DNA from 4 places in the Klebsiella sp. R445 genome. Region 3 is predicted to be linked to each of the others. Evidence: predicted binding sites of a transcription regulator. Region 3 holds the regulator's gene; each other region holds the start of a gene.
The links. Region 3 encodes PurR, which represses purine synthesis genes. Its sites were predicted from a motif close to CANGCAAACGTTTGCNTG; they were not measured.
Positions count from the first base shown of each region.

Region 1: a site for PurR is predicted at 2,048-2,065, ahead of pyrD (quinone-dependent dihydroorotate dehydrogenase). Genes of this name have one in related genera too.
Region 2: a site for PurR is predicted at 1,840-1,857, ahead of glyA (serine hydroxymethyltransferase). Genes of this name have one in related genera too.
Region 4: a site for PurR is predicted at 1,382-1,399, ahead of ACMYSN_RS13180 (NCS2 family permease). Genes of this name have one in related genera too.

Region 1 is NZ_CP180446.1:1,376,388-1,379,520, forward strand. It holds gene ACMYSN_RS06440 (YcbX family protein) at 1-219, shown strand, start outside; gene zapC (cell division protein ZapC) at 232-774, opposite strand; gene pyrD (quinone-dependent dihydroorotate dehydrogenase) at 943-1,953, opposite strand; gene ssuE (NAD(P)H-dependent FMN reductase) at 2,204-2,779, shown strand; gene ACMYSN_RS06460 (sulfonate ABC transporter substrate-binding protein) at 2,772-3,133, shown strand, end outside.
Region 2 is NZ_CP180446.1:4,501,971-4,505,103, reverse strand. It holds gene ACMYSN_RS21330 (DoxX family protein) at 1-402, shown strand, start outside; gene glyA (serine hydroxymethyltransferase) at 471-1,724, opposite strand; gene hmpA (NO-inducible flavohemoprotein) at 2,048-3,133, shown strand, end outside.
Region 3 is NZ_CP180446.1:210,901-214,033, reverse strand. It holds gene ACMYSN_RS00980 (MFS transporter) at 1-742, opposite strand, end outside; gene cydH (cytochrome bd-I oxidase subunit CydH) at 905-994, opposite strand; gene purR (HTH-type transcriptional repressor PurR) at 1,290-2,315, shown strand; gene punR (LysR family transcriptional regulator) at 2,334-3,133, opposite strand, start outside.
Region 4 is NZ_CP180446.1:2,812,969-2,816,101, forward strand. It holds gene ACMYSN_RS13180 (NCS2 family permease) at 1-1,271, opposite strand, end outside; gene ACMYSN_RS13185 (glutathione S-transferase family protein) at 1,727-2,392, opposite strand; gene soxR (redox-sensitive transcriptional activator SoxR) at 2,651-3,112, opposite strand.

The DNA.
Region 1 (3,133 bases), 1.2 Mb from region 3:
CAGAGTTTTAACGGCAATACGCAGCAGGTCCTGCTGGAGCAGCTGGAGCAAAAAGGCATTCGCATTCCCTACTCCTGTCGGGCCGGCATCTGTGGCAGCTGCCGTATCCGGCTGGAAGAAGGTGAAGTCAGCCCGCTGAAGAAAAACGCGGTGGCGGCAGATGGCACCATTCTGTGCTGTAGCTGCGTACCTAAAACTGCTTTACGGCTGGCTCCTTAGCCAACGTGGTGTTTACACCGCCTGACCCAGACTGTAGCTGGCGGCACCTGATGCCGGTTGCAGTCGGTCGTTCATAATTTTAATCACGTCACCAAGCTGCAAAATACGTCCTGCGACCGTCACTCCCGGCTGGGCCAGCAAACACAGGGCCGCATTTTCCCCGGGTTCAACCACCAGCAAATTCACCTGTTGTCCGGTATCGCTGAGCCAGGCGCTGGCGGCATCACCGCTCACCGGCTGCCAGCTGGCGTCATGAGAAGTGAAATGCCAGCTTTTTGGCATTTGTGGTTTCAGGAAGCGAATCGCGACCAGCGCATTAAGGACTAATTCCGCGCGCTGCTCTTTCGATAATTCTATATCGCGACATTTCTCTTCGAAGGAAAAATAAAGCGCAGCATCGTCAACGCAAAATCCGGATGGCGCGAAGGCGTCCGGGGTTAACATCCGACGCGCAAAACGCGAACGGAACAACATACCATTGGCCAAATCGAGCATCATACGATCGTGCTCTTCATCGTAATACCAACGCCAGTTATCGTCAGGTTTAATTCGCATCGTCTACTCGCCCTCTTTTGCGTCCAGCCTTAATTACAATGGCATCCTGCAACAAAATTATTTCCAAAATTAAGAAAAGACTAAAATGTCTAAATAAGCAACAATGAAGGAATATAAAACAACCAGGGCCGGAAATAAAGCCCTGGGTGGGATCAGAGGGGGAAAAGATTAGATATGGGTAACAATTTCTTTAATCAGGGGCGGCCCTTTAAAAATAAACCCGGAATAAATCTGGACCAGACTCGCCCCCGCGGCCATTTTTTCTCGCGCGGCGATCACCGAATCAATCCCGCCAACACCGATAATAGGTAACCGACCATTTAATTCCGCCGCCAGCATACGGATAATTTCTGTACTCTTCAGCTGCAGCGGACGACCGCTAAGACCACCGGTTTCATCACAGAATTTCATTCCCTGTACCAGCGAACGATCGAGGGTGGTATTGGTCGCGATGACGCCATCAATATTATGACGAACTAAACTATCGGCGACCTGGATCAATTCTTCGAGAGAAAGATCCGGCGCGATCTTCACCGCTACTGGAACATATTTTTGATGCTTCTGCTGAAGCTCCAGTTGCTTATTTTTAATACCGGAAAGCAGATCGTCGAGGGCCTCACCATATTGTAAGGTACGCAGCCCTGGCGTATTCGGCGAGGAGATATTAATGGCGATATAACCGGCATAGGGATAGATTTTTTCCATACAAATCAGATAATCATCTTTACCCTGCTCGACCGGCGTATCTTTATTCTTGCCGATATTAATGCCGAGGATACCGTCAAAATGCGCCTTTTTGACGTTCTCAACCAGGTTATCAACGCCGTGGTTATTAAAGCCCATGCGGTTGATCAAACCTTCCGCATCGACCAGACGGAAGATCCTCGGCTTGTCGTTGCCCGGCTGCGGGCGTGGCGTCACGGTGCCAATTTCAATAGAGCCGAACCCCATGGCGCCGAGCGCGTCGATGCACTCGCCATTCTTATCCAGCCCTGCGGCCAGACCCAGCGGATTCTTAAATGTGAGACCCATGCAGGTAACCGGTTTGGTCGGCACCTTCTGGCGAACCAGCATTTCCAGCGGCGTACCTGATACTCGGCGTAATTGTTGAAAAGTAACTTCATGAGCGCGCTCAGGATCGAGCTGAAAAAGGGCTTTACGAACGAAGGGGTAGTACATGAACTCTCCTGGATTCCCGGTGGCAAACCGGGGGCGTATTATGTTCGATCGGCGCCAGAAAGGGAATTGACCTACAACAAAAAATCTCGCATCCGACGCAAACGTTTTCTTCTCTTCCCTTCCATTATGCAAATTCTGACAAAACAAGGGTGGAAAAATCATTTAGGGAAATAAATCGCCTCTGTCACACTGCACGCAAATGTTATCAATTATAGATAAATGCAAACATTTAGTTATAAGGAGAGAGACGATGCGTGTCATTACACTTGCGGGCAGCCCGCGCTATCCTTCCCGTTCCAGTGCGCTTCTGGAATATGCCAGAGCAACACTCTCCGCGGTTGATGTTGAAGTTTGCCACTGGCACCTGCAAAACTTTGCCCCGGAAGACCTGCTTTATGCCCGTTTCGATAGCCCGGCGCTGCAGACCCTCAACGAACAACTGTCCGGCGCTGACGGGTTGATTATCGCCACCCCGGTCTATAAAGCGTCGTTTTCCGGTGCCCTGAAGACCCTGCTCGACCTGCTGCCGGAGCGGGCGCTGGAGGGGAAAATCGTCCTGCCGCTGGCCACCGGCGGCACTATCGCCCATATGCTGGCGGTGGATTATGCCCTGAAGCCGGTTCTCAACGCCCTGAAAGCCCAGGAGATCCTCCACGGCGTCTTTGCTGACGATAGCCAGATAACCGACTATCAGCACAAGCCGCAGTTTACGCCAAACCTGCAGGGCCGCCTCGATCAGGCGCTGGAAACGTTCTGGCAAGCGCTGCACCGCACCGCCAGCCGGGCCCCTGGCCTCAAGACCATTCGCGGGGTGGAGCATGCGTAATATCCTGCGAACCTTGACCCTCAGCGGGTTACTGACATTTTCTGCCCTGAGCCACGCGGCGGAAACCACGCCTGACGCGCTGCGCATCGGCTACCAAAAAGGCAGCGTCAGCATGGTGCTGGCCAAAAGCCACCAGCTGCTGGAAAAACGCTATCCACATACCACCATCTCCTGGGTGGAGTTCCCGGCGGGACCGCAGATGCTCGAAGCGTTAAATGTCGGCAGCATCGATCTGGGCAGTACCGGTGACATTCCGCCGATATTTGCCCAGGCCGCCGGGGCCGATCTGGTTTACGTCGGTGCCGAACCGCCGAAGCCCAAAGCGGAAGTGATTCTGGTGGCCCAGGACAGCCC
Region 2 (3,133 bases), 1.0 Mb from region 3:
GATTTTGGTGCTTCCCGCCCCGTGTTGCTGTTGATCGCCCGTATTGCGGTGGTGTTGTTGTTTATTTTGTTTGGCTATCCCAAACTGATGGGCTTTAGCGGCACGGTACAGTACATGGCGTCCTCCGGCGCTCCGCTCCCGACGCTGTCGGCGATTATCGCCATCGTGATGGAGGTTCCGGCGGCCATCCTGATTATCCTCGGCTTCTTTACCCGTCCGCTGGCGGTTATTTTTATTTTTTACACCCTCGGCACCGCCGTCATTGGTCACCATTACTGGGACATGACCGGGGATGCGGTTTTACCTAACATGATTAACTTCTACAAAAACGTCAGTATCGCCGGAGCCTTCTTGCTGCTGGCCATCACCGGGCCGGGGTCGCTCTCCCTCGACCGTCGTTAAGCACCGATCGCCAGACGTAAAAAAGGCCGCATTTGCGGCCTTTTTCTTTACGCTTGCGTCACTAAACGTTATGCGTAAACCGGGAAGCGTGCACAGACGTCCAGCACTTTGCCCTTCACGCGCTCAATGACCGCTTCGTCATTGATGTTGTCCAGCACGTCACACATCCAGCCAGCCAGCTCTTTGACTTCCGCTTCTTTAAAGCCACGGCGAGTCACGGCCGGAGAACCAATACGGATACCGGAAGTCACAAACGGGCTCTTCGGATCGTTCGGTACACTGTTTTTGTTGACGGTGATGTTGGCGCGGCCCAGGGCAGCGTCAGCTTCTTTACCGGTCAGGTTTTTGTCGACCAGATCCAGCAGGAACAGGTGGTTTTCAGTACCGCCGGAAACCACTTTGTAGCCACGGTTCAGGAACACTTCAACCATCGCTTTCGCGTTCTTAGCAACCTGCTGCTGGTAGACTTTGAACTCAGGCTCCATCGCTTCTTTCAGTGCGACAGCTTTACCCGCGATAACGTGCATCAGCGGGCCGCCCTGCGCGCTTGGGAAGACGGCAGAGTTCAGTTTTTTGTACAGTTCTTCGCTACCGCCCTTCGCCAGGATCAGGCCGCCGCGCGGACCCGCCAGGGTTTTGTGGGTGGTGGTGGTCACAACGTGAGCATGCGGAACCGGGTTCGGGTACACGTCTGCCGCGATCAGGCCTGCAACGTGAGCCATATCAACGAACAGATAGGCGCCGATGCTGTCAGCGATTTCACGCATTTTTGCCCAGTCAACGATGCCGGAGTAAGCAGAGAAACCACCGATGATCATCTTCGGTTTGTGTTCCTGAGCCTGCTTAGCCATATCTTCGTAGTCAATTTTACCGGACTCATCGATACCGTAAGGAATGATGTTGTACAGCTTGCCGGAGAAGTTTACCGGGGAGCCGTGAGTCAGGTGACCGCCTTGTGCCAGGTTCATACCCAGAACGGTATCGCCCGGCTGCAGCAGCGCGGTGTAGACCGCAAAGTTAGCCTGAGAACCAGAGTGCGGCTGCACGTTGGCATAATCAGCGCCGAACAGCTCTTTTGCACGATCGATAGCCAGTTGCTCAACGATATCAACGTATTCGCAACCGCCGTAGTAGCGCTTGCCCGGATAGCCTTCGGCATATTTGTTGGTCAGCTGAGAACCCTGCGCCTGCATGACGCGCGGGCTGGTGTAGTTCTCGGAGGCGATCAGTTCGATGTGCTCTTCCTGACGTACTTTTTCCTGCTCCATAGCCTGCCACAGTTCGGCATCATAATCGGCAATGTTCATTTCACGCTTTAACATCCGCATCTCCTGCTCAGCTAACAATAGATTACAGCTCTAAAAGGGGGGCCTTTTCGGGCAACGGCCCACAGTATAACTGAATCGTTCTGTGATAACAGGTCTTGACAAAGGATTTTACGCAAACGATTGGCTCCGCATGATACAAGGCTTTGAGCAACAACGACTCCACGATTATCAACGGATTTCTTTTCAGGTTTGTGATGCAAATAATTCATGTTGTTACCACTACAGGGAAAAGTGTTAAAGAACCATTTACATTGCAGGGTTATTTTTATAAGATGCATATAAAATACATCATTTAAATAACTCTTAAGGAAGCTGCTATGCTCGACGCTCAAACCATCGCTACCGTCAAAGCCACGATCCCCTTGCTCGTCGAAACCGGCCCTAAGCTGACCGCCCATTTTTACGATCGCATGTTCGCGCATAACCCGGAGCTCAAAGAGATCTTCAACATGAGCAACCAGCGTAACGGCGATCAGCGTGAAGCGCTGTTTAATGCGATTGCGGCTTACGCCAGCAACATCGAGAACCTGCCTGCCCTGCTGCCGGCAGTCGAGAAAATCGCGCAGAAACACACCAGCTTCCAGATCAAACCGGAACAGTACAACATCGTGGGTGCTCACCTGCTGGCGACGCTCGATGAGCTGTTCAGCCCGGGCCAGGAGGTGCTTGACGCATGGGGAAAAGCCTATGGTGTACTGGCGAACGTCTTTATCAACCGTGAAGCGGAAATCTACCAGCAGAACGCCAGCAAAACCGGCGGCTGGGAAGGCACCCGAGCGTTCCGCATTACCCGCAAAGCCCCGCGCAGTGCCCTGATTACCAGCTTCGACCTGGAGCCGGTAGACGGTCAGCCGGTCGCCGATTACCAGCCGGGCCAGTACCTGGCTATCTGGCTGAAGCCGGAAGGGTTTGAATATCAGGAAATTCGCCAGTACTCGCTGACCCGCAAGCCAAATGGCAAAAGCTATCGCATCGCGGTGAAACGTGAAAACGGTGGCCAGGTTTCAAACTGGCTTCACGCTGCGGCGCAGGAAGGGGATATCGTACATCTGGCGGCACCGGCAGGTGACTTCTTCCTCGACGTCACCGCGCAAACACCGGTAACGCTGATCTCCGGCGGGGTTGGTCAGACACCGATGCTGGCGATGCTCGAAACGCTGGCAAAAACGCAGCATGCCGCCCAGGTTAACTGGTTCCACGCTGCGGAAAATGGCGACGTTCACGCGTTTGCCGATGAAGTTGCCGCCCTGGGCGCTACCCTGCCGGCGTTTCGTTCCCACGTCTGGTATCGCACGCCCACCGCCGCCGACCGTCAGGCTGCGCGCTTTAATAGCGAAGGTCTGATTGAATTGTCCGAGCTGGCCGATGCGCTGCGCGATCCGCAGATGCAGTATTATCTCTGT
Region 3 (3,133 bases):
CGCCAATCAACACCAGCATCGCGGTGACAAACAGCGGCGAAGCATGGGTAATGGTATGCAGCACCGGAGAAATGTAGGTATAGAGGGTGAACATGGCCCCCGCCCCAAGCACCGTGGTCAACAGGGCGGAAAGCACCTGCGGACGCACCAGCACCGACAGCTCCTGTTTAACATTCGGACGCTCACCGGCGCTGCCTTTAGGCAGAGAGAACCACAGGCTGATCATCGCCACCACTCCCAGCCCTGCGGTAGCAAGGAACGACATCCGCCAGCCGATAGTCTCGCCAAGCCAGGTCGCCGCCGGCACGCCGCCGATATTGGCGATCGTCAGCCCCATAAACATGGTGGCAACCGCGCTGGCCTGTTTGTCTTTCGGGACGACGCTGGCGGCCACTACCGAACCGAGGCCAAAGAAAGCACCATGGTTAAGGCTGGTGATAATGCGTGAAATCAGCAGCGTGGTGTAATCAGGAGCCATGGAAGAGAGAACGTTGCCGAGGGTGAAGATCGCCATCAGGAAAATCAGCGCGTTTCTTCGCGCACGATGAGAAAGCAGCAGCGTCATCAGCGGCGCACCAACCATCACACCTATCGCATAGGCGCTGATCAGCATTCCCGCAGCCGGAATAGACACGTCGACGCCTTTGGCAATGACTGGCAGTAATCCCATCGGGGAAAACTCCGTCGTACCAATACCAAATGCGCCTATCGCCAGCGCGAGCAGGGGAAAGTTGATTTTCATTGCATGACTCCAGCAGACCGTCATCGGCGACGGTATCTCATCAGAAGTCAAAAGCATGACATCAATCACAGAAAAACAAAAGTAAACGAAATGGCAAAAGATTTTTGCGAAAATGATAATAATGGCGGGAACGGGGGGAAAGTGACCTCTCCCCCGGGAAAATTAGTGCAGAACTGCGGTCAGCCCGGCGGCAACGATTAGACCTAGAACAATAATCGTTGTTGTCAGCGAAAATTTTAAATCTGTATCCATCAATTTTTCCCCCTGTTTTTCCCACACGAAAAGTGAGCTTGCTCATTTTTGCACAATATCGCATAAAAATCTTCCAGGATTTAGGGTGATACACATTTTTGCTCTTCCCCTTTGCCGCAAGATCGGACAAAATCCCACGCTAATTTGAAAGCGTATCGGCCATTGACCCCTTCCTGTCGTTCTGTGTCGTTTTCCCGACGTGATGCAATGTTGAACATTGTATTCAGGGTGTGTTTAGGCAAACGTTTACGTACCGATTATCAGACGTTCAGGTCAAGGTCTGGAGTGAGAAGTAATGGCAACTATTAAAGATGTAGCGAAGCGCGCAAACGTTTCCACTACAACAGTATCACATGTTATTAACAAAACCCGTTTCGTTGCGGAAGAGACGCGCAATGCGGTCTGGGCCGCCATTAAAGAACTGCACTACTCACCGAGTGCTGTCGCGCGCAGCCTGAAGGTTAATCACACCAAATCTATTGGTCTGCTGGCAACCAGCAGCGAAGCGGCCTATTTTGCTGAAATTATCGAAGCCGTTGAAAAAAGCTGCTTCCAAAAAGGCTATACCCTGATTCTGGGTAATGCATGGAACGATCTCGAAAAGCAGCAGGCTTACCTGTCAATGATGGCGCAAAAGCGCGTCGACGGCCTGCTGGTCATGTGCTCCGAATATCCGGAATCGGTGCTGAGCATGCTGGAAGAGTACCGCCATATTCCAATGGTGGTGATGGACTGGGGCGAGGCCAAGGCCGACTTTACCGATTCTGTCATCGATAACGCCTTTGAAGGCGGCTATATGGCCGGTCGTTATCTGGTGGAACGCGGCCATCGCGAAATTGGCGTGATCCCCGGCCCGCTGGAACGTAACACCGGTGCCGGACGTCTGGCAGGCTTTATGAAAGCCATGGAAGAAGCGCAGATTTCCGTACCGGATAACTGGATTGAACAGGGTGACTTCGAACCGGAGTCCGGCTATCGCGCGATGCAGCATATCCTGAACCAACACCACCGCCCGACGGCAGTCTTCTGCGGCGGCGACATCATGGCGATGGGTGCTATTTGCGCGGCGGATGAAATGGGGCTGCGCGTACCGCAGGACATTTCGCTGATCGGCTATGACAACGTGCGCAACGCCCGCTATTTCAGCCCGGCGCTGACCACGATTCATCAACCGAAAGACTCCCTCGGCGAAGCCGCGTTTAATATGCTGATGGATCGTATCGTCAACAAGCGTGAAGAGTCCCAGTCTATCGAGGTTCACCCGCGCCTGGTGGAGCGTCGTTCCGTCGTTGACGGCCCGTTTGTCGATTACCGCCGTTAGTCCCCTTCCCGGCGCCGGCTAATCCGGCGCCCGCAACCATTCCCGGTTTAACGTTTCACTATCGCCAAGATAATCCAGCATCCACAGCAGCGCAGGCGATGCGTCGCTCTGTTGCCAGGTCAGGCAGCACGCCGCATCCGGAAACGGGTTTTCCAGTTCAAGGGCGACCCATTCTCCCCGGTCGATCCACGGACGGGCAAAGTGCGTCGGTACCATCCCCACGCAAAGCCCGGCAGACAGACAGGTGGCAGAGGATTCCCAGTCGGGCACCACCACACGCTTTTGGTTATCCAGCAGCCAGGTCGTTCGTTTTGGTAAAGACCGGGAAGTATCCTCTCTGACCAATGAGGGCCAGTTGCGCAACTCGTCATCACTCAGCGGACTGGTCATCTGCGCCAGTGGATGATGGCTGGCCACTACGCAGTGCCAGTTCAGCATGCCCATATCGCGAAAGGCGTAGCGCCCCCCGACCGGAATCGAACGCGTCGCTCCAATCGCCAGCTCCACGCGGCCATCCGCCAGCGCATCCCAGACGCCGTTGAACACTTCCTGAAAGACAATCAGCTCAACGTCCGAAAAGTGACGATAAAAATCGACAATCATCTGGCGCATTCGTGCCGGTTTGACGATGTCATCGACGGCAATTGACAACTGACCGCGCCAGCCATTGGCTATCTGCTGGCACTGCTGGCGGGTGATCTGCATTTTTTTGATAACAGAGCGTCCTTCCTGTAAAAACCAGACCCCGGCCGGGGTTAATTCAACATCCCGATGACGACGTTCAAACAGCGGAACTGCCAGCCACTCTTCCAGCTGAC
Region 4 (3,133 bases), 2.6 Mb from region 3:
TCACCAGAGACCAGACGGCCAATCACCAGGGTGGCAAAACCGATCATAATGCCGGTTACGATGTTACAGGTCAGCACGATAAAGACCGCGGTGATCAGACCCGCCATCGCATCGACGAAATCATTAAAGTCGATTTTGGCAACGTTGCTCAGCATCAGCAGGCCGACATACATCAGCGCCGGAGCCGTGGCATACGCCGGGACCAGATAAGAGAGCGGGGAGAGGAACAGGATCAGCAGGAACAGCACGCCAACGGTCACCGCGGTGAGGCCGGTTTTGCCGCCTGCCGCAGTACCTGCCGCTGATTCGATATATACGGCCGCCGGTGCTGCCCCAACCACGCCGGAGAAGACGCTGCTCAGGGAGTCGGTGGTCAGCGCTTTGCCGCCGTTAATAATCTGTCCGTCTTTATCCAGCAGGTTAGCCTGACCCGCCACTGCACGAATGGTGCCGGTCGCATCAAACACCGCGGTCATCACCAGCGCCAGTACGCTAGGCAGTACCACCGGATTCAGCGCCCCCATAATGTCCAGGCTGCCAATCAGCGAGTTGCCTTGGTCATCGCTCAGCGAAGGCATCGCGAAAATGCCGGAGAAGTGAACGTTCGGGTCAAAGATCAGGCCGACAATAGAAACACCGATAATCGTCAGCAGAATACCGCCCGGGACTTTCATTTTTTCCAGGCCAATAATCACCGCCAGGCCAATCAGGGACATGATCACCGGGAAGCTGTCGAAGTTACCCAGCGCGACCGGCAGGCCGTCCAGCGGGTTTTTAATGACCAGACCCACGCCGTTAGCGGCGATCAGCAGCAGAAACAGGCCGATACCAATCCCGGTACCGTGCGCAACGCCCTGCGGTAAATTGCGCAGGATCCAGCTACGAATGCCGGTGGCGGAGATCACCGTAAACAGCACACCCATCAGGAATACAGCACCCAGCGCTACCGGGATACTGATGTGTTGCCCCAGTACCAGACTGAAGGCGGTAAACGCGGTCAGCGAAATAGCACAACCGATCGCCAGCGGCAGGTTTGCCCACAGCCCCATCACCAGAGAGCCGACACCTGCGACCAGACAGGTGGAAACAAACACCGCGGCCGGAGGGAACCCGGCTTTCCCCAGCATGCCTGGGACAACAATGACCGAGTACACCATCGCCAGAAAAGTGGTTAAACCGGCGACAATCTCCTGACGAACGGAGCTGCCACGAGCTGAAATTTTAAACCAGGCGTCTAGTGAACCGCCGGTACGCGCTGAAGGCGTAGACATAGAAAACGTCCCCTGAAAATTTTTATCGTTTGTCTGCATACGTGATGGACCATCCACTGCCAGTTAAACGCGATCTCCTTGTGCTGCTTGCAACGCCAGGGGGGCTGCAAAAAGCAAACGTTTAACTCCACGCATACAATACGGTGGTCAGAATAAATTTACCCACCTCCCCGCAAAGGAGGATATACCCGTCATCCTTCAAGTTGCCTGCGCATTGTTGTCCTGCAACTCGAATTATTTCTGGGATAAATAGCGAGCAAAATAAAAAAGCAAACGATTATCCAGCCTTTAGATGGGCCTTTTCAACTGATGTTTACGCTAATTCGCTAAATTTTGCTTATGACGCTCACGAAATAACCAGCCGATGCGCAAACGTTGTCGTTCATGCGCAATCCGGTAACATTTTTGTATTGCGCTGATAGCAATTCCTGGCGGTCATCACAAAAATCACTACTTCACTCCGGCAGGGTGAACGGACCGCCGCGTTCAATCGCCCGTTGCCAGGCCGGACGCTGTTCCACCTGCTGCACCCAGCGCCGGATGTGCGGCAAATCGGCAATACCACCGCGCGCCAGCAGCGCCATCACCGGAAAACTGAGCTGGATATCGGCCATGCTCAGCGTTGCCCCCGCAAACCACGGCTGGCTGGCAAGATGCTCTTCTATATAGCGGGCGTGAGTGGCAATTTGTCGATCCAGCCAGGCTTTCTGCACGCCCTTGCCCAGCACGTTACCCAGCGTTCGCATGCCGAGAGGGATCGGCGGTTTGCCGAGGCTGGCAAAAACCAGCTTCATCAACAGCAGCGGCATCAGCGAACCCTCGGCATAATGCAGCCAGAAACGATATTGCAGCTTGTCGGCGGTCCCCTGCGGCCTGAACTGCTGTTCGCTATCGTAGGTTTCCTGCAAATATTCCAGAATCGCGCCCGACTCCGCCAGCACGTAGCCGTTATCTTCCACCACCGGCGATTTGCCAAGCGGATGGATCTTTTTCAGTTCCGGGGGCGCCAGCATGTTCTTCTGCCGCTGGTAGCTGACCACGCGATAGGGCAGCTGGAGTTCTTCAAGCGCCCACAGCACGCGCTGCGATCGCGATTGATTGAGGTGATGCACCGTCAGCATGGAGATTCTCCCGTCAGTTGTTCGAATTAACTATAGGAACTGACGACGATTGGCGGAAAAATTTCGGCGAAATAAACCGGTGAAATGACGGGGCTGTGCCACAATTAAATTGTCGACGCAATCCGGAACCTCCATCAACATCTTGCGCAATACTGAGGGGAGTCGACGTCGGGGGAAACCCTCCTGCGAACCAGTAGGATAGAGTAAAAGACAAAGACCGGAAAACAACTAAAGCGCCCTGTTGTGGCGCTTTAGTTTTTATACGTCATCTTCCAGCAGTCGCGCCCCAGTCCCCTCTTCACCCAGTTTATCTCCCGGGTTACGCAACGGGCAGTCGCGCCGTGACAGGCAACCGCAACCAATACAGCCATCCAGTTGATCGCGCAGCGCGGTAAGGGTATGGATGCGGCGGTCCAGCTCTTCCCGCCACTGCGACGAGAGCTGCTTCCACTCTTTGGCGCTCAGGTTATGCCCCTCCGGCAATACGCCAAACGCATCGCCGATGGTCGCCAGCGGGATACCGATACGCTGGGCAATTTTAATGATCGCCACCGCACGTAGCACGTCACGTCGATAGCGCCGCTGATTGCCGGTATTGCGCTGGCTGTGAATCAGCCCTTTGCTCTCGTAGAAATGCAGAGCCGAGACGGCAACACCGGTACGTTTTGCCACCTCGCCTGGGGTCAGCAGCATTTTAATGCGGGTCGATTTCTTTTCCATAAAGCGCTTTACCTCAAGTTA